DNA from 3 places in the Comamonas sp. UBA7840 genome. Region 2 is predicted to be linked to each of the others. Evidence: predicted binding sites of a transcription regulator. Region 2 holds the regulator's gene; each other region holds the start of a gene.
The links. The regulator FNR, encoded in region 2, switches genes on or off when oxygen is low (the NO sensors DNR and NnrR bind a similar motif). The targets are predictions, from matches to a motif close to TTGATNNNNATCAA.

Region 1 (5,861 bases), on a different contig from region 2:
CGTGAAGATTGATGCCTTCATCTTCGGCGGCCGCCGCTCCACCACCGTGCCACTGGTGACCGAAGCGCGCAACTGGACCGAAGGCGTGTACATGGCAGCCACCATGGGCTCGGAAACCACCGCCGCTGCGTTTGGTGCACAGGGCGTGGTGCGCCGCGATCCGTTTGCCATGCTGCCATTCGCGGGCTACAACATGAGCCACTACTTCCAGCACTGGCTGGATCTGGGCAAGAAGATCGAAGCCACTGGCGCGGCCCTGCCCAAGATCTACACCACCAACTGGTTCCGCAAGGATGCCGATGGCAAGTTTGTCTGGCCCGGCTACGGCGAAAACATGCGCGTGCTCAAGTGGATGATTGACCGCATTGAAGGCCAAGCACAAGGCCAAGAAACGGCTTTGGGCACAGCACCTGCGTACAGCGAAATCAACTGGAATGGCCTGAACTTCAGCGCCGAGCAGTTCGCCACCGTCACCAACATCGACAAAACCGCCTGGGCCGAAGAGATGCAGCTACATACCGCCCACTTTGACCAGTTGGCCTACGGCATGCCCCAGGCCCTGCTGGACACCAAGAAGGCGCTGGAAGCGCGTTTGGCGGCATAAAAAGGAGAGCTGCCAGCGCTTGTATTTGAAAGACCTCAGATACAAAGTGCGTTGAAAAGCAAAAGGAGCTTGCGCTGCAAGCTCCTTTTTTTATTGTGTCTCTGGGTGCAGCCTACAAAAAAGCCACTGCAGGCGCAGTGGCTTGGGGGCAACGGGTCAACCTAGGGCCGACGCAGGCCCCGCCCAGGTTTTAGCGCTTGGCCGCAGCGGCCGACATGGCGCGCGAGAGGTCGGCCATCATGCGTGCATCTTGCAGCGCCATGTTCCAGGTCAGTTCATCGGCACGCACGGCGCGGCGTGCTGCCTGCCATGCCTTCCATTGCTGGGCGGCCATCGCAAACAGCCAAGGCAACAGGGCTTTGGATTGGGGGCGCGCAGCAGAATACGTAGCGGTCGAGGTGGTCATGGGGGGTAAGGCCTTTCAAGCCATCCAGCAGCGGGCTTGTGGCTGTCCGTGGAGGCAATACCGTAATATTAGGGTTATCCCTAAAACCTTTCAAATTTATATTTTGAATCTAGATCATTCACAGTGGTGATGTTTAAATCCTGAGGCATGACGCCCCACGACTTTCGCTCCCTCGACCTGAACCTGTTGCGCGTGTTTGACACTGTGATGGCAGAGGGCAGTTTGACGCGCGCTGCAGATAAGTTAGCCATCACTCAACCTGCGGTCAGCAACGCCATGCGCAGGCTGCGCGACGCCCTGGGCGATGAGTTGCTGGTGCGCCAAGGGCATGGGGTACAGCCCACGCCCCGCGCCCTCACCCTGTGGCCGGTGGTGCGCGAGGCCCTGGGCAACCTGCAGCAAAGCCTGGCGCCTGAAAAGTTTGACCCCGCCACCGCCACCCTCACGGTGGTGCTGGCAATGGCCGATGCCACGGCCAGCACGCTGGTGCCCAATCTGGTGCCGATAGTGGAGCGCGAAGCGCCGCACCTGTCCATCCGCATCGTGCCGCTGACCACCCGCGACCCGCGCGGCCTGCTGGATGCCGAAGCCGCCGACATGGCCGTGGGCCACTTTCCCGCCGTGCTGGCCGACCTGACGGCCCGCGCCCAGGCAGGCACCCTGGTGCCCCATGAGCACCGCCGCCTCTACGACGGGGAGTACGTGGCCGTCATGCGCAAAGACCACCCCCTGGCCTGGATGCCGCTGACGCTGGAGCACTACTGCGCCGCTAAACATTTACTGGTGAGTTTTTCGGGCCGTGCCTATGGATTTATTGATGAGGCGCTGGCGGCGCTGGGGCGTGAGCGCCGCATTGTGCTGACCGTCAACCAGTACACCACCGCCGCCCGGGTGGTCAGCCAGTCCGATCTGGTGACGGTACTGCCGCGCCACTTTGTGCCTATCACCGGCATTCAGCACCAGTTGCAAGTGCACCCCCTGCCCCTGGAGGTACAAGCCGTGCACGTCGATGCGCTGTGGCACAAGCGCGGCCCCAATCGGGCCGCCTATGAGTGGCTGCTGCAGGCCTTAAATCGAGCGACGCTCAAAGCGTTCTCCCAGTGAGCTGCGGGAGAAATGCATGGTCTGCAAATAGCTGGACAAGCGCCAGTCCTGCATGTGGTGCAACAGCAGCCACTGCGCCCACCACAGTGCGGCATAGACCCAGAACTCGGTCATCGCCACCATCACAGAACGGGTGGCGTCGGGCATCTGGGGCATGGGCAGGCCCACCTGGCCTTGGGCCACTGCGGCCAGCAACAGCGCCAGCATGCCCACCAGCACACAGCCCCAGGGCATGGCCGCTTCATGCCACCAGCGCGCCACCACACGGCTGAGCAAACGGTAGCGCAACACCCAGTACACCCCAGCCAGCAGCAAGGCCGCATACGCCCCCGCTGCAGCCAGCGCTGGCCACGGCAACCCGCCGCTGGGCAGGCGCGGCCCCGCATCCAGCCAGACCTGGGCCTGCGGCAGCACCAGCCCGGCGTGCCCTGCCAGCTCATGGCTGAGCAGACCCAGCCAGCCCATCGCAGCCACCCACCAGATCTTGCCCACCGCCATGCCGCGTTGCTGGTAGGCGGCCAGCACGGCCACAAGCCCGCCCGCCAGCAGCGTCACCGCTTGTACGCCCTCCAGCACCCCATCGTGCTTGCCCCAGGACGCCGGCACCCCGGCAGCCAAGATATAACCCAGACACAAGCCCAACAGCAAAATCCAGCTGCTGGCTCGTACATGTATATGTGTTCTCATCATTGAAGACCTGCCCCGTCAGGGGCAAGCAAAATCGCCAAGGGGAGCGATTCTAGAAAGCCTGCACCAAATGCGTGCATGCAAGAGAATTCGTTTTGTGCCAATCATGCGCTGCTATGAAAATTCAACTGCTGTCTGACCTTCACCTGGAAGTTCACCCCCACTACCAAGCCACGCCCGCAGCGGATGCCGAGGTGCTGGTGCTGGCCGGAGATATCGGCTCCTACCAAGAGGGCAGCTTGCTGCAGGGCGAATACTTTGGGCTGGAGCGTTTTTCCCCCCTGCCGCAATTTGCGGGCTGGCCCTGCCCGGTCATCTTTGTGCCGGGCAACCATGAGTACGACCTGCAGGACTGGGACGCCGCCCACGCCCGCCTGCGCCGCGTGTGCGACACGCTGGGCATCATCTGGCTGGAGCGCGAAAGCGTGGTGCTGAATGCGGTGCGCTTTGTCGGCACCACGCTGTGGACCGACTATGACGCCATCGCGCTGCTGGATGACAAGGTGCAAGCGGGCGATATGGGCCGCCTGCTCAAGCTGCGCGAAAAATCGTTCCGCGCCGCCAACTTTTACCTGCGCAAAACGGGCGGCACGCGCCACGGGCAGCCGTTTCTGGCCGAACCCATGCGCGAGCAAGCCTTGGTATGCCAAGCCTGGTTGCGCGAGACCCTGGCGCAGCCCTTCGCCGGCAAGACCGTGACCGTCACCCACTTTGCACCCAGCTTGCACAGCTGCGACCCGCGTTACGGCCTGGTGCCCGGCAGCGCTGGCTTTTGCAATGCCCTGGACGACTTGCTGCCCCATGCCCACCTTTGGCTGCACGGCCATCTGCACGCCCCCAGTGACTACACCGCTTCAGGCCTACACCCTGATGGCAGTGCGTGGAATTGCCGTGTCGTCGCCAATCCCTTAGGCTATGCCCGTAAAGGAGAACAGCTGCACTTCCAGCCTGCGGCGTGCATCACCTTATGATTTCTTTGCTTTCACTTGGTTGCGCTCCCAGAAACATGACTTACGTCAAGACAACATGAGCCCCAGTGATTACCCTTGGTTCTATCAATTTGGAGATATGTCTCATGAAAATCTTGCTCGCTGTCGACGGTAGCCCCTTCACCAAAAAAATGCTGGCGTACTTGGCCGCGCACGAAGAACTGGTGGCCGCAGGCCGCCACGACTACACCGCGCTGACGGTACAAGCCGCCCTGCCTCCCCGTGCACGCGCAGCCCTGAGCAAAGACATGGTGGATGAGTACTACGCCGAAGAATCCGCCAAGGTGCTCGAGCCCGTGTCCAAGTTCTTGGCACAAAGCGGCATCACCGTGCATGCCCGCGCCGAAGTTGGCCCCGCCGGTGAAGTCATCGCCAAGATGGCCGAAGAAGGCAAGTTTGACCTGATCATCATGGGCACCCACGGCCACGGCTCGCTGGGCAAGCTGGTGATGGGCTCGGTCTCCACCCAGGTGCTGGCCAACTGCTCCGTGCCTGTGATGCTGATTCGCTGATTCAGCGCTTCTCGCACAAAAAAGGGCTGCATCTGCAGCCCTTTTTTTACGCCCCCTCGCCGCTCAATGCGCGGCACCCGGTTGCACCGGCAAACGCAGCACAAAGCTGGCGCCCGGCTGGCCGTCCAGACGGCCCTCGCAGGCCACGCTGCCGCCATGGTGCAGTGCAATGCTGCGCACCAGCGACAGCCCCAACCCCACGCCGCCCGAGCGCTCGCTTGCCCCTGGCAGGCGGTAGAACTTTTCAAAAATACGCTCGCGCTGATCGGGTGGCACGCCGGGGCCAATGTCTTGCACGCGGATCACCGCCATATCGCCCTCGCGCGACAGCAGCAAACTGACTTCTCCGTGGCTGTAGCGGCGCGCGTTTTCCAGCAGATTGCGCACGGCGCGGCGCACCAGCTTGGCAATCGCGGGCACCTCCACGCCTTCGGTGGCCTGCACCTCCAGATCCGCGTCCACACGGGCACACTCTTCGGCCGCCAGGCCAATCAAGTCCACGCTCTCCACTGTGCCCACATCCACGCCGGGCTGCTCCAGGCGGCTGGCCAGCAAGATTTCATCGACCAGCTGGTCCAGCTCGTTGATGTTGCGCTGAATCTCGCGCTTGGCTTTGGCCACCGAGGCATCGCCGCCCATCAACTCCAGCCCCATGCGAATGCGCGCCAGGGGCGAGCGCAACTCGTGCGAGGCATTGGCCAGCAGCGATTTGTGCGACTGCACCAGCTCTTCAATGCGGCTGGCAGCGGCATTGAACTGGCGCGCCAGATCGGCCACTTCGTCCGTGCCTTCGGTGGCCACACGCACCGTCAAATCACCTTCGCCAAAGCGTTGCACCCCGCGCTGCAAGTTCTCCAGGCGCTTGAGCAAGCGGCGAATGATGGGGAACACGCCCACCACCACGACCAGGCCAATCAAGCCCAGCAGCCACAAAAAGCCAAACGGCGGGCGCAGCCAAAACGCCCAGTCATGGCCGGGCGGCCCATGGCGGCCGTTGCTGGCCCCTGCGCCCCCGACGCGCGGCGTCATTTCCAGAAAATAGGTCTGGCCGTCGGCGCCGTCGATGCTAAAGCGCGGGGCATCGCCCTCGCCGCGGCGGATGCGCTCAAACGGCCCTTGCACCAGCACGCGGCCCGTAGCATCGGTCACGGTCATCTCGCGCGCCAGCGAGGTGGGGGATGCGTTGTTGCGTGCGTTGTGCGCTTCGGCCTGCTGCCAGGCCCAGCCCACCACCAAGGTGAGCACCGCCACACCGCCCACCACAGCCAGCCAGATGCGCAGATACAGCCGCTGAGAGAAAACTTTGAACATGCGCCGCCTTAGTCTTGCTGCTTGGCAAACACATAGCCCACGCCACGCACCGTCAAGATGCGCTTGGGCGCTTTGGGATCGACCTCAATCGCGGCGCGAATGCGGCCCATGTGCACGTCGATGGAGCGGTCAAACGCCTCCAGCTCACGACCCCGCACGGCTTCCATGATCTGGTCGCGCGTAAGCACGCGGCCCGCACGTTCGGCCAGCGCCACCAGCAAATCAAACTGGTAGCTGGTCAGCTCAGC
Region 2 (5,861 bases):
TCGTGACTTGGTGCCTGAATCGAACATGCCTGAGTACCCTTGGCTCAACAAAAACACGGTTGACCATACGGTGGTTGCACAGCGTATGACTGCGCTGCGCACTGTTGGTGTGCCTTACACCGATGAGCAAATCGCCGGTGCTGCAGAGCAAGTCAAGGGTAAGACTGAGATGGAAGCAGTGATTGCTTACCTGCAAGGTCTGGGTACAGCGCTTAAGTAAAAAGGATAGGGCTATGGACATCACCACAATGCGCATTGTTGCAACATTGGTATCGATGGCGCTGTTCATCGGCATCTGGTGGTGGGCGTATGCCCGCCGCAATCAGGAGCGTTTTGACGAAGCGGCACAGCTGCCGTTTCAACAAGACTGATTCCCCATCCAGAACGAGAACATCCCATGAGCGATTTCGTAAATAACTTCTGGTCGGTCTACGTCGCTGGCATTACTGTGGTGGGCATCATTGCTTGCTTGGTACTGCTTATCATCACTGCCCGTAAAAAGGTCGTGGCTGACGGCGATAACACCACTGGCCACGTGTGGGACGAAGACCTGCGCGAATTGAACAACCCGATGCCACGTTGGTGGGTCTGGATGTTTGTGATCACTGTTGTCTTTGGCTTGCTGTATTTGCTGGCATACCCAGGTTTGGGCTCTTATGCTGGCAAGATGCAGTGGAGCCAGGTGGGCGCATATCAGGCAGAGGTTGAAAAAGCAAATGCAGAGTTGGAACCTCTGTATGCGCGCTTTACAGCCATGAGCTCGGAAGATATGTCCAAGGACGGCCAAGCCATGGCTGTTGGTGAGCGTTTGTTCATGAACAATTGCGCCCAGTGCCACGGCTCGGATGCTCGCGGTAGCAAAGGCTTCCCTAACTTGACCGACGGCGACTGGCTGCATGGTGGCGCGCCTGCCAACATCAAGCAAACCATTACTGAAGGCCGTGTGGCGATGATGCCGCCTCAGGCTGAAGTGGTCGGCACTCCTGATGATGTTCGTAACTTGGCACACTACGTGATGAGCTTGTCGGGCAGCCCTCATGACTCTTTGAAGGCTGCTTTGGGCAAGTCCAAGTTCACCGCTTGTGCGGCATGCCACGGTACGGATGCCAAGGGCAATACCATGCTGGGTGCGCCTAACTTGACCGATGATATCTGGCTGCATGGCTGGGGTGAACAAGCGATTGTGGACATCATCACCCACGGCAAGCTGAACGAAATGCCTGCACAGAACAAGAAATTGACTCCTGCGCAGATTGACGTTTTGACTGCTTATGTTTGGGGCTTGTCTAATAGCAAGCCTGGAGCAACCAACTGATCGTTGTGGCGATCGTGAAGGCGGCACTGTGTGCCGCCTTTTTCTTTGGTGCGATTTAGGGAGTTTGACTCATGAGTTCCGAGCAAAAAAAACCGCAAAAAATCATTCCTATCAAAGCGGATAGCCAGGAAAAAACCGTATCGTTTTTTGAAGCGCATAAAAAGATTTATCCGCGCTCCATCAGCGGACGTTTTATGAGCTGGCGCTGGGCCATGGTGTGGCTGACGCAGCTGATTTTTTATGGTTTGCCGTGGCTGGATTGGGGGCAGCGCCAAATGGTCTTGTTTGACCTGGGGGCGCGACGCTTTTATTTGTTCGGTTACGTGCTGTATCCGCAAGATTTCATTTATCTGACGGGTTTGCTGATTGTCAGTGCGCTGTCGCTGTTTTTGTTTACCGCAGTGGCTGGGCGTTTGTGGTGCGGCTTTACATGTCCACAAACGGTATATACCGAAATTTTTATGTGGATCGAGCACAAGGTCGAGGGTGACCGCAGTGCACGTATTCGCTTGGACCAAGGGGGCTGGACGCTGGAAAAAATCTGGCGCAAAACCCTTAAACAATTTTTGTGGATTGCCTTGGCGCTGTGGACCGGCTTCACCTTCGTAGGCTACTTTGTGCCTATCCGTGAGTTGGGTGGAGAGCTGCTGGCGCTCCAAGGCAGCTGGCAGATTTTCTGGGTGTTGTTTTACGGTTTTGCGACGTATGGCAATGCAGGCTACATGCGTGAGCAGGTGTGCAAGTACATGTGCCCTTATGCGCGCTTCCAAAGCGCGATGTTTGACAAAGATACATTGGTCGTCAGCTATGACGCCAAGCGTGGTGAAAACCGTGGTCCTCGCAAAAAAGACGTGGATTACAAAGCCCAAGGCTTGGGCGACTGTATCGACTGCAAGTTGTGTGTACAGGTCTGCCCGGTTGGCATCGATATTCGCGATGGTTTGCAGTACGAGTGCATCGGTTGTGGCTTGTGTGTGGATGCATGTAACAACGTGATGTACAACATGCACTATCCGCGTGGGTTGATACGCTTGACGACGCAAAATGCGGTGAGCAAAGGCTGGACCGGTGCGCAAATTTGGCGTCGTATTGCGCGCCCCCGCGTGCTGATTTACACCATGATTTTGGTGGGTTTGACGTCGGCCATGGTCTTTAGCATGGCGGTGCGAGAGCCCCTCAAGGTTGATGTGATTCGGGACCGTGCATCGTTGGCGCGGATTGTGGCCGGTGGCAAGCTGGAGAATGTCTATCGTTTGCAGGTAATGAATGCTACGGAGCAAGCCCAAACTTATAGCGTTGCTGTGAAGGGGCTGGAGGGCATTGCGATGGCAGAAAGCACCACCGTGGACGTGGACTCCGCCCAAACGCGTGGTGTTGCTGTGCGCGTACAAATTCCGTATGGAACTGCTGAACCTGGTTCACATCCTATTGAGTTTGAAATCACGGCACAAAGTGGCAAAGGCCATGTGCTTGAAAAATCAGTTTTCTTAGTGCCTCGCTAAGAACGCAGCATTGTTGGTGTGCAAGACTGAGTGCTTGCACACTGCGTTTGATGGAAAGAGAGTGGGTTATGACTCAGGTAGCAAAAAAGCTGGAAGTGCCATCAGGTCCTTGGTGGAAATATGGCCACGTATGGCTGGTGTTCGCAGGGCCTGCCGTGGTGGTCGTGGCAGGTATCGTGACAGCCATGATTGCCATGAATGGTGCGGATCCCGTAGTGGACAACGATTACTACCAAAAGGGCCTGAATATCAACCAGGAACTGCGCCACATCGAAAAAAGCTTGGCGCCAGCGGGTGCTGCGCGTAACCATGTGACAACCCCCGATGCTGATTTGCCCAATCTGGCACCTAAATAACGGTTTATTAAAAAAAGTAGCTGCTTGCGCTTTAAATATGCTGACTTCAAGTGCTTTTAATGCACAAGTCATTGTAAATATTGCGCTGGCAGCTATTATTTTTATTTAGCGTTTGTCCCACGCAGCCTGGTTGGGAATGGTGCTCACAATGTCCACATGATTCACGCAAAGGAGTGCACATGTGGACACGACGTTTAATGTGGATTGTTTGGCCCGCTTTTTTGGCAGCTGGCGTGATGGAAATGCTGGTGTTTGCCGCATTCGACCCGCACGATATGTTGTGGTTGGGGCAAGGGATTGAGCTATCCCGCACGGCGATTTATACCTTGGCCTTTTTTGCTTTTTGGGTGGTTTTTGTGGCTGCTGGATATTTGACGGTTTTGCTGTCTATTTCTGCTTCCGAAGTGAACGCCCAGCCCAGCATGTAACGAAGGCAGTGTTGTGGCAGTCGCTGTATAAAAAAGCAACCACCCATAAAAAAACCTCCCAAGCCTACGCTGGGAGGTTTTTTTATGGGAAAGCCAGAGCGCTTACTTGTTGCACTCGTGCTGGCTGTTGACCAAGCGCTGCAGTGCAGCAGTGTCCAAAATGCGCACGTGGCGCTGTTTTACCTCAACCATGCCTTCTTCCACAAATTTGGAGAAGGTGCGGCTGACGGTTTCAAGCTTCAGACCCAGGTAGCTGCCAATTTCTTCGCGTGTCATGCGTAGCACCAGTTCCGACGAGGAGAAACCGCGTGCATGCAGGCGTTGAACCAAGTTCAGAATAAAAGCAGCCAAGCGCTCTTCGGCACGCATGCTGCCCAGCAGTAGCATGACGCTGTGCTCGCGCACAATCTCGCGGCTCATCACCTTGTGCACATGGCTTTGCAAGGCAGTCACTTCACGCGAAATTTCTTCCAATCCGTCAAAAGGCATGACGCAGACTTCGGCATCTTCCAGTGCTACGGCATCACAGGTGTGGTGGTCATTGACGATGCCGTCCAGGCCAATGATTTCACCAGCCATCTGGAAGCCAGTCACTTGGTCGCGACCATCCTCTGTGGCCACGCAGGTTTTGAAAAAGCCCGTGCGAATGGCGTACAGCGATGTGAATGCTTCTCCGTTGCGAAACAGTGTTGCTCCGCGTTTGACTTTGCGGCGGGTAGCCACAATGTCATCGATGCGCTGCAACTGTTGCTCATTCAGGCCCATGGGCATGCAGAGTTCACGCAAATTGCAGTTGGAGCAGGTAACTTTGATGGTTGGAGGAGTCATGTACTCGAAAGCCCAAGAGTCTTGTGTAAGAAGATGACTTGTGCAGTTAAAAAATCAGATAAGAGACTATGGGATAGCTCGAAGGAGTAAGGAATGATGTCGCTCAAATTGTGACATTCCTTGTACATCAACCTCTTGATTCACGTCAAGGATAAACGTGGCCGATTGTTGCAAAGTATGGTCATCAAGGAAAAGATTCATTCATGACCGTCGTCACCCCCGAACTCTTGCGTCGTTATGACGTGCCAGGCCCGCGCTACACCTCTTATCCCACTGCGGATAGGTTTGTGGAGGCGTTTGGTGATAGTGACTATATCTTGGCGTTGAAGCAGCGCAAAGTTGCAGCTGCTGTAAACCAGCCGATGTCGCTCTATGTGCACATTCCATTTTGTGACTCCCTGTGTTACTACTGCGCGTGCAACAAGATCATCACCAAGCACCATGAACGTGCTGTGACATACATGCGCTATTTGGAGCGCGAAATTGATTTGCATCTGCAGCACTGTGGTCGTGGGCAGGTTGTGAGCCAGTTCCACGTGGGAGGCGGCACGCCTACTTTCTTGACGGACGATGAGCTGCGCAACCTGTGGCGCATGCTGCGTGAGCGGTTTGTGTTTGAAGCGGCGGGTGAATACTCGATCGAAGTTGACCCACGCACCGTGACGCGTGAACGCCTGGCAGTGCTCAAAGAAATCGGCTTCAACCGCTTGAGCTTTGGGGTGCAAGACTTTGATCCGGAAGTTCAAAAAGCGGTGCACCGTGAGCAGCCTGCGGAGCAGGTGTTTGATTTGGTGGCTGCTTCGCGCGAGCTGGGCTTTCAGTCGGTGAATGTGGATTTGATTTACGGCTTGCCCAAGCAAAATCCCGAATCGTTTGCTCGAACGCTCAAACAGGTGACGGAGTTGCGGCCAGATCGTATTGCGCTGTATGCCTATGCGCACTTGCCAGAGCGCTTCAAGCCACAGCGCCGTATCTTGCAAGCAGACTTGCCATCAGCCTCCGACAAGGTGGGCATGTTGTCTGCTGCCATTGAAAGCTTTATTGAAGCTGGCTACGTTTATGTGGGCATGGATCACTTTGCGTTGCCGGAAGATGCGTTGGCGATTGCAAAACGCCAAGGTCGCTTGCACCGCAATTTCCAAGGCTATAGCACGCAGCCAGACTGCGATTTGATTGCCTTGGGCGTTTCCGCGATTGGTCGCGTGGGTGCAACCTACAGCCAAAATGCCAAGACGTTGGAAGAGTATTACGACCTTCTGGATCAGGGGCGGCTGCCTGTTGTCCGTGGGCTCGCGTTGACCCGTGACGATACGATTCGCCGTGCCGTCATCATGACTATCATGTGCCAGGGCGAGCTGTTTTTTGAATCTATCAACAGTGCTTGGCTGATTGATTTCAAACAGTACTTTGCTGCTGAAATCGAAGCTTTGGC
Region 3 (5,861 bases), on a different contig from region 2:
CAATAGCGGTTGCAAGCGTTGCAGCACTTGCGCGAAGCGCTACCGTTTCAGCAGCATCCAGCTGCGGCATCAACGGCGCAGAAGCCCCCCGGCTGCTGATCACATGCGGCAGCGACACGCAGGTGTTGGCCACCCCCAGCAGCTGGGGCATGAAGGTGGAGACCGGGTGGATGCTGCTTTCATCTTCGACCATCGCTTTGACCAGGCGCGCAATGCAGCCACCAATCCCGAAGTTCGACACCCCCTTGCCCGCCTTGATGCGGTAAGCCGCCGTGCGCACATCGTGCTCCATGTGCTGCTGCAAGGCCGCATCAATGGGGCGGCCCCGCTGCACGGCAAACTCCAGCACCGGCATGCCGGCGATCAAGGCGTTGGACCAATGCACCACGGACGAGTCGCCGTGCTCACCCAGCACATAGGCGTGGATGGAAGCGGGCGCCACATCCAGGTGCTGCGCCAGACGATCACGGAAACGGATGGAGTCGAGCGTGCAGCCCGTACCAATCGCGCGGCCCGGCGCCACGCCAAAGCGCTGCACCGCTATAGCAGGCATGACATCCACCGGGTTGGTAGCAAACAGCAGCACAGTGTCGGGCGCGGCCTTGAGCACCTGGGCCAAGATGCCGTCCATGATGTGCAGATTCTGGTGCAGCAGCTGCAGCCGGGTTTGGCCAGGCTGCAGGCTGGCCCCCGCCGTAATCACCACCACGGCCGCGCCCGCCAAATCGGCATAGCTGCCTTCCACCACACGCGCTGAGGTGCCAAATGCGGCGGCATGGGCAATGTCTGCGGCCTCGCCCGCAGCACGTGCGGGGTTGGTGTCCACCAGCACAATGTCGCTGATGCCCGGCATCGCAGAGAGCAAATACCCCGCTGCAGCGCCCACCTGACCGGCCCCAATAATTCCAATTCGCGCGCCCATCTCTGTCCTTTGTTTGCTGGCAATGCCCGCATGCTAGGAGATCAAGGGTTTACCCGAGAGATTCCGCTCCCGATTGATTGACGCGCATCAATATTGAAAAGGACTTTGCGCTTTTTCGCGCCGTAGCGGCCGGGTACTGCAGCGCTGCGCGTTGGCGGGGCGGGCAGGAGAAAAGCGCTTTTCAGTTGCTGCATGCAGCTTCAGGTATTGCCCACATAGGGATTCGTCTTGCGCTCGCGGCCAAAGCTGCTCTCTGGCCCGTGGCCGGGAATAAACACCGTCTGATCGCCCATGGGCCACAGGCGCTGCACGATGGAATCAAGCAGCTGCTGGTGGTTGCCCTGGGGAAAATCGGTGCGGCCAATGCTGCCGGCAAACAGCACATCGCCCACAAAACAACGGTCAATTTGCGGTGCATGAAACACCACATGCCCCGGCGTGTGGCCCGGCGTGTGGCGCACGTTCAGCGTCTCGAACCCGATGCGCACGGTGTCGCCATCTTGCAGCCAGCGCGTGGGCTCAAACGGCTCTGCCGGGGGAAAGCCAAACATCGCCCCTTGCTGCGGCAGCCCGGCAATCCAGAAACGGTCGCCTTCGTGCGGCCCCACGATGTCCAGCTTGAACTTGTCGGCCAGCTCGGCCACACCGCCTGCATGGTCGATGTGGGCGTGCGTCAACCAAATGGCTTTGGGCTGCAGCCCCAGGCGCTCGAGCTCCCATTCAATCGTCTCCAGATCCCCTCCGGGGTCCACAACGGCGGCCTCTTTGGTCTGGTCGCACCACACCAAAGAGCAGTTTTGTTGAAAGGCGGTGACGGGGATGGTGTGGTAGTGCAGCATGGGCGATGGTGAAAGCAAAGGAGTGGGGGAATGCGCGCATTGTGGCCGAAGGCATGCACAAGAAAAAAGCCTTGTGGGCCCACGGCACACAAGGCTTTGCAGCAGTGCCGCTGGCGAACTTAGCTGCCCAGCTTGAGCACACCGCGCATGATGAAGGAGTGCCCGGGGAAGGAGCACAGATAGGTGTACTCGGTGCCCGGCTTGAGCTTGGCCACTTCAAAGTCAAAGGTGGTGGTTTCACCGCCGCCAATCATCTTGGAATAGCCAATCACGCGGCTATCGCCGGGCTTGACGTAGTCCGCCGCCATGCCGGCTTTCATGCCATCGGCCGCGGCCGCGTTGGCGTCTGCCGTGGTGGTCAGCACGATGTTGTGGCCCATCGACGACTTGGGCATCTTGCCAGTGTGCTTCAAGGTCATGGTGTATTTGGTGCAAGACTTGGGCACTTCGACCTGCTTGATGTTGAACTGCATCTGGTCATTGCCTTCAATGGTGATGGTGCAATCTGCAGCCATCGCGGGGGCAGCCATCACACCTGCAGCCATCACGGCCAGCGTTATCCAGGTCTTCTTCACGGTCAACATCCTTTGCACGGGTTAAAAGAGCAAGCTGCAGCGCCAAAACACTGCAATCCGCAGACATTCTGAAACAAATCTCTACAAAAGGTCGGCTTTTCACCGCTACGTGGTGCAGAAGTTTTTATTTCGCTATGATTTTTTTGACTCGCATCAAACGCCGTTCGGCACGAATGCGACAACCGCTTCGCTTTAAATAGCTGCTTACGCTTGATTTCATTGAATTTCCAATAGTTTTTTATCTGAAAGCTAAGAATTACCAGCGCTAAGCGCTCTTAAAAAACTTCCTACCCCTACCGCTCTGCCTGCGGCGACGATCACGCCCGATGACGCACGCAGCGGCAGGCCCGCCGCCTCCCCCTTGATCGCGCATCGCATGCGCGCCGGTATTAGCCCCACCCACACATGGCCAGACGGCGCTTTGCATAATTTGCGATCTACTTTGACTTGCGCTCTTGTGAATACCTCTGCTGTTGCTGCACCTGTGTGCCAAGCTTCTTTTTCTGAACGCGACTTCCGCAATGCGCTGGGGCAATTCGCCACCGGTGTGACGGTGGTCACCACGGCCGATGCGCAAGGCAATCCCGTGGGCATGACGGTGAGCTCGTTCAACTCCGTCTCGCTCGATCCTGCACTGGTGCTGTGGAGCATTGCGCGCAGCTCGGGCAGCTTCCCGGCTTTTGCGCAAAGCAGCCACTACGCCATCCATGTGCTGGCCAGCCACCACAAGGCACTGGCATTTCAGTTTGCGCAGCGCGGTATCGACCGCTTTGCTGGCGTGGAGTGGTCGGCCAACGCGCAAGGCGTGCCGCTGCTGGCCGATGCGCTGGCCACCTTTGAGTGCCGCGCCCGCAGCCAGTACCCGGAAGGCGACCACCTGATCATGGTGGGCGAAGTGCTGGCCTGCAGCCATAGCGCCAACGCAGCACCTTTGCTCTACCACGCAGGCCAGATGCGCTAGAGCGGCGTGCCGTAGCGCACGGCACCCATAAAAAAACCGCAGCACCCTATCGGGCCTGCGGTTTTTTTGCGCCTGGCTCCAGGCTTAGCGCGAAGACTCTGGCAGCTCGATCTTCACTTCCAGCACTTCCAGGTTGTCTTGGCGCTCCAGTTGCACCTTGATGTCTTCGGGGTTGATCGACACGTACTTGGAGATCACCGCCATCAGCTCGCGCTGTAGCGCGGGCAGGTAGTCGGGCTGGCCCGAAGCGCCCCCCACGCGTTCACGCGCGAGGATGATTTGCAAACGCTCTTTGGCCACCGAAGCCGATTTTTTCTTCTCACCCAACAGCATAGAAATAATGGACATGGCTGCTTACCTCCCGCCAAACATGCGCTTGAAGAAGCCGGGCTTGCTCGCCTCGGTAAAACGCATTGGCTTTTCTTCGCCCAGAAAACGGGCAATCACGTCCTTGTAAGCCTCGGAAACGTCCGAGCCTTCCATGTGCACCGCGGGCACGCCCTGGTTCGAGGCTTGCAGCACGGTCTCAGACTCGGGGATCACGCCAATCAGGGGAATGCGCAGAATGTCTTCAATGTCCTGAATGGACAGCATCTGGCCGTCTTCCACGCGGTTGGGGTTGTAGCGCGTGATCAGCAAGTGCTCTTTCACGCTCTGGCCCTTGGCTGCCTTGTCGGTCTTGGAGCCCAGCATGCCCAAGATGCGGTCCGAGTCGCGCACCGAAGAGACTTCCGGGTTGGTGGTCACCAGCGCCTCATCGGCAAAGTGCATGGCCATCAGTGCGCCGCTTTCAATGCCCGCAGGGGAGTCGCAGATGATGAAATCAAACCCCATCGCAGACAGGTCGTCCAGCACCTTTTTGACGCCTTCTTGCGTCAATGCTTCCTTGTCGCGGGTTTGCGAGGCGGCCAGCACAAACAGGTTGTCGCACTGCTTGTCTTTGATCAGCGCCTGATTGAGGTTGGCTTCACCTTGGATCACATTGATCAGGTCATACACCACACGGCGCTCGCAGCCCATGATCAGATCCAGATTGCGCAGACCGACGTCAAAGTCGATCACTGCGGTTTTGTGGCCGCGCAGGGCCAAGCCAGATGCAAAACTTGCGCTGGTGGTGGTCTTACCCACGCCACCTTTACCAGAGGTCACTACGACAATTTTGGCCATGTTTGCTGGGTTCCTTAGCGAAGAATCTTGTAGAAAATGGGTGTGTGGAGAGTGCGGTTGCAGGTGCTCATGCTAAACGCATGGGCTCAATCACCAGTTTTTCACCCTCTAAACGGGCTTGGGCAGGCTTGCCTGCGATGTCTTGGGGCAGGTCCGCTTCCAGCGCCCGGTAGTTGCCCGCAATCGACAGCAGCTGCGGCTCCATGCAGGTGCTGAAAATGCGCGCTTCGGTATTGCCGCGCGCCCCGGCCACGGCACGACCCCGCAAGGGTGCGTAGACATGGACGTTGCCATCGGCGATCACTTCCGCACCATAACTGACCACGGCCATCACCACCAGATCACAACCCTTGGCATAAACCTGCTGGCCGGAGCGCAAGGGCTTGTCAATGATCATGGCGTTGGCAGCAGGTACAGGCACTTCGCGCACCACCTCCACGGGCACTTCACGGATGATTTCCACCTCGCGCACCACTTCTTTGGTGCGCACGGGGTGTGCATCCGGGGCGGGCATCAGCCCCGCGTCATGCGCCGCGGCCATCTGCTGCGCCGAGCCATTGCACACGGCCACCGGCAAGGTGCGGTGTTTTTTCAACAGCTTGATGAGCTTGGGAAAGTCAATCGCCTCGGTGCTGTCACGTACATGCTGCAAGTCCACCAGCACCGGGTCGTTATCAAAAAAATCGGGGTCGTCCGCCAGGCGCTGGGCCAAATCTTTGGCCAGGACAGCGACCTGGGTGTCGCGCAATGCCACCGCCATCACCGGCAACTGGGCGCTTTTAAGGTCAAAGCTGGATCGGGCGGGGCCCTGCGAGTCAACGGCCATGGTGTGGAGTGCGAAAAAAGAAGGGGACGCGAACTCAAAACGCGCTAAGTGTACCCCGCAAGCCTGCGCCACCCATGCAGCACTGGGGGCTCGGCGCAACACCCTGTATCCAGCGCAGGCATCACAGCGCCTATGCAACCAGCGCTTGCTTGCGCTGCGCATAGCCTACAAACCAGTCCAAACTGGCGGGGTTGGCCATGGTGTCCGGGTTGACCACTTTCTGCAAAGGCTGGCCCAGCAACAGCTTTTTGATGGGCAGCTCCTGCTTTTTGCCCGTCAGGGTGCGGGGAATCTCTGCGACCTGCACGATTTCATCCGGCACAAAGCGCGGGGAAAGGGCCTGACGGATGGCGGCTGCCAGCTTGGCCTGCAGTGCAGCATCCAACTGCAGCCCATCGCGCAGCACCACAAACATGGGCATAAAGCTCTCGCGGCCCAGGTATTCCAAATCCACCACCATGCTGTCCAGCACCTCGGGCAACGCTTCCACTGCGCTGTAGATTTCGCTGGTGCCCATACGCAGCCCATGGCGGTTGATGGTGGCATCGCTGCGGCCATAGATGGTGCAGCC

Region 1: a site for FNR is predicted at 3,808-3,821, ahead of B3R00_RS00950 (universal stress protein). Genes of this name have one in related genera too.
Region 3: a site for FNR is predicted at 2,480-2,493, ahead of azu (azurin). Genes of this name have one in related genera too.

What each region holds. Positions count from the first base shown of each region.
Region 1 is NZ_DLTI01000004.1:75,694-81,554, forward strand. Features, by position in the region: gene B3R00_RS00925 (phosphoenolpyruvate carboxykinase (GTP)) at 1-604, shown strand, start outside; gene B3R00_RS00930 (hypothetical protein) at 795-1,010, opposite strand; gene B3R00_RS00935 (LysR family transcriptional regulator) at 1,158-2,114, shown strand; gene B3R00_RS00940 (hypothetical protein) at 2,079-2,801, opposite strand; gene B3R00_RS00945 (metallophosphoesterase) at 2,918-3,772, shown strand; gene B3R00_RS00950 (universal stress protein) at 3,877-4,302, shown strand; gene B3R00_RS00955 (ATP-binding protein) at 4,366-5,613, opposite strand; gene B3R00_RS00960 (response regulator) at 5,622-5,861, opposite strand, start outside.
Region 2 is NZ_DLTI01000008.1:28,409-34,269, forward strand. Features, by position in the region: gene ccoO (cytochrome-c oxidase, cbb3-type subunit II) at 1-220, shown strand, start outside; gene B3R00_RS01680 (cbb3-type cytochrome oxidase subunit 3) at 234-371, shown strand; gene ccoP (cytochrome-c oxidase, cbb3-type subunit III) at 398-1,315, shown strand; gene ccoG (cytochrome c oxidase accessory protein CcoG) at 1,387-2,817, shown strand; gene B3R00_RS01695 (FixH family protein) at 2,886-3,173, shown strand; gene B3R00_RS01700 (hypothetical protein) at 3,353-3,601, shown strand; gene fnr (fumarate/nitrate reduction transcriptional regulator Fnr) at 3,704-4,429, opposite strand; gene hemN (oxygen-independent coproporphyrinogen III oxidase) at 4,633-5,861, shown strand, end outside.
Region 3 is NZ_DLTI01000004.1:86,285-92,145, forward strand. Features, by position in the region: gene B3R00_RS00985 (lactate/malate family dehydrogenase) at 1-922, opposite strand, end outside; gene B3R00_RS00990 (MBL fold metallo-hydrolase) at 1,123-1,761, opposite strand; gene azu (azurin) at 1,881-2,336, opposite strand; gene B3R00_RS01000 (flavin reductase family protein) at 2,794-3,297, shown strand; gene minE (cell division topological specificity factor MinE) at 3,382-3,645, opposite strand; gene minD (septum site-determining protein MinD) at 3,652-4,464, opposite strand; gene minC (septum site-determining protein MinC) at 4,532-5,290, opposite strand; gene B3R00_RS01020 (acetoacetate--CoA ligase) at 5,421-5,861, opposite strand, start outside.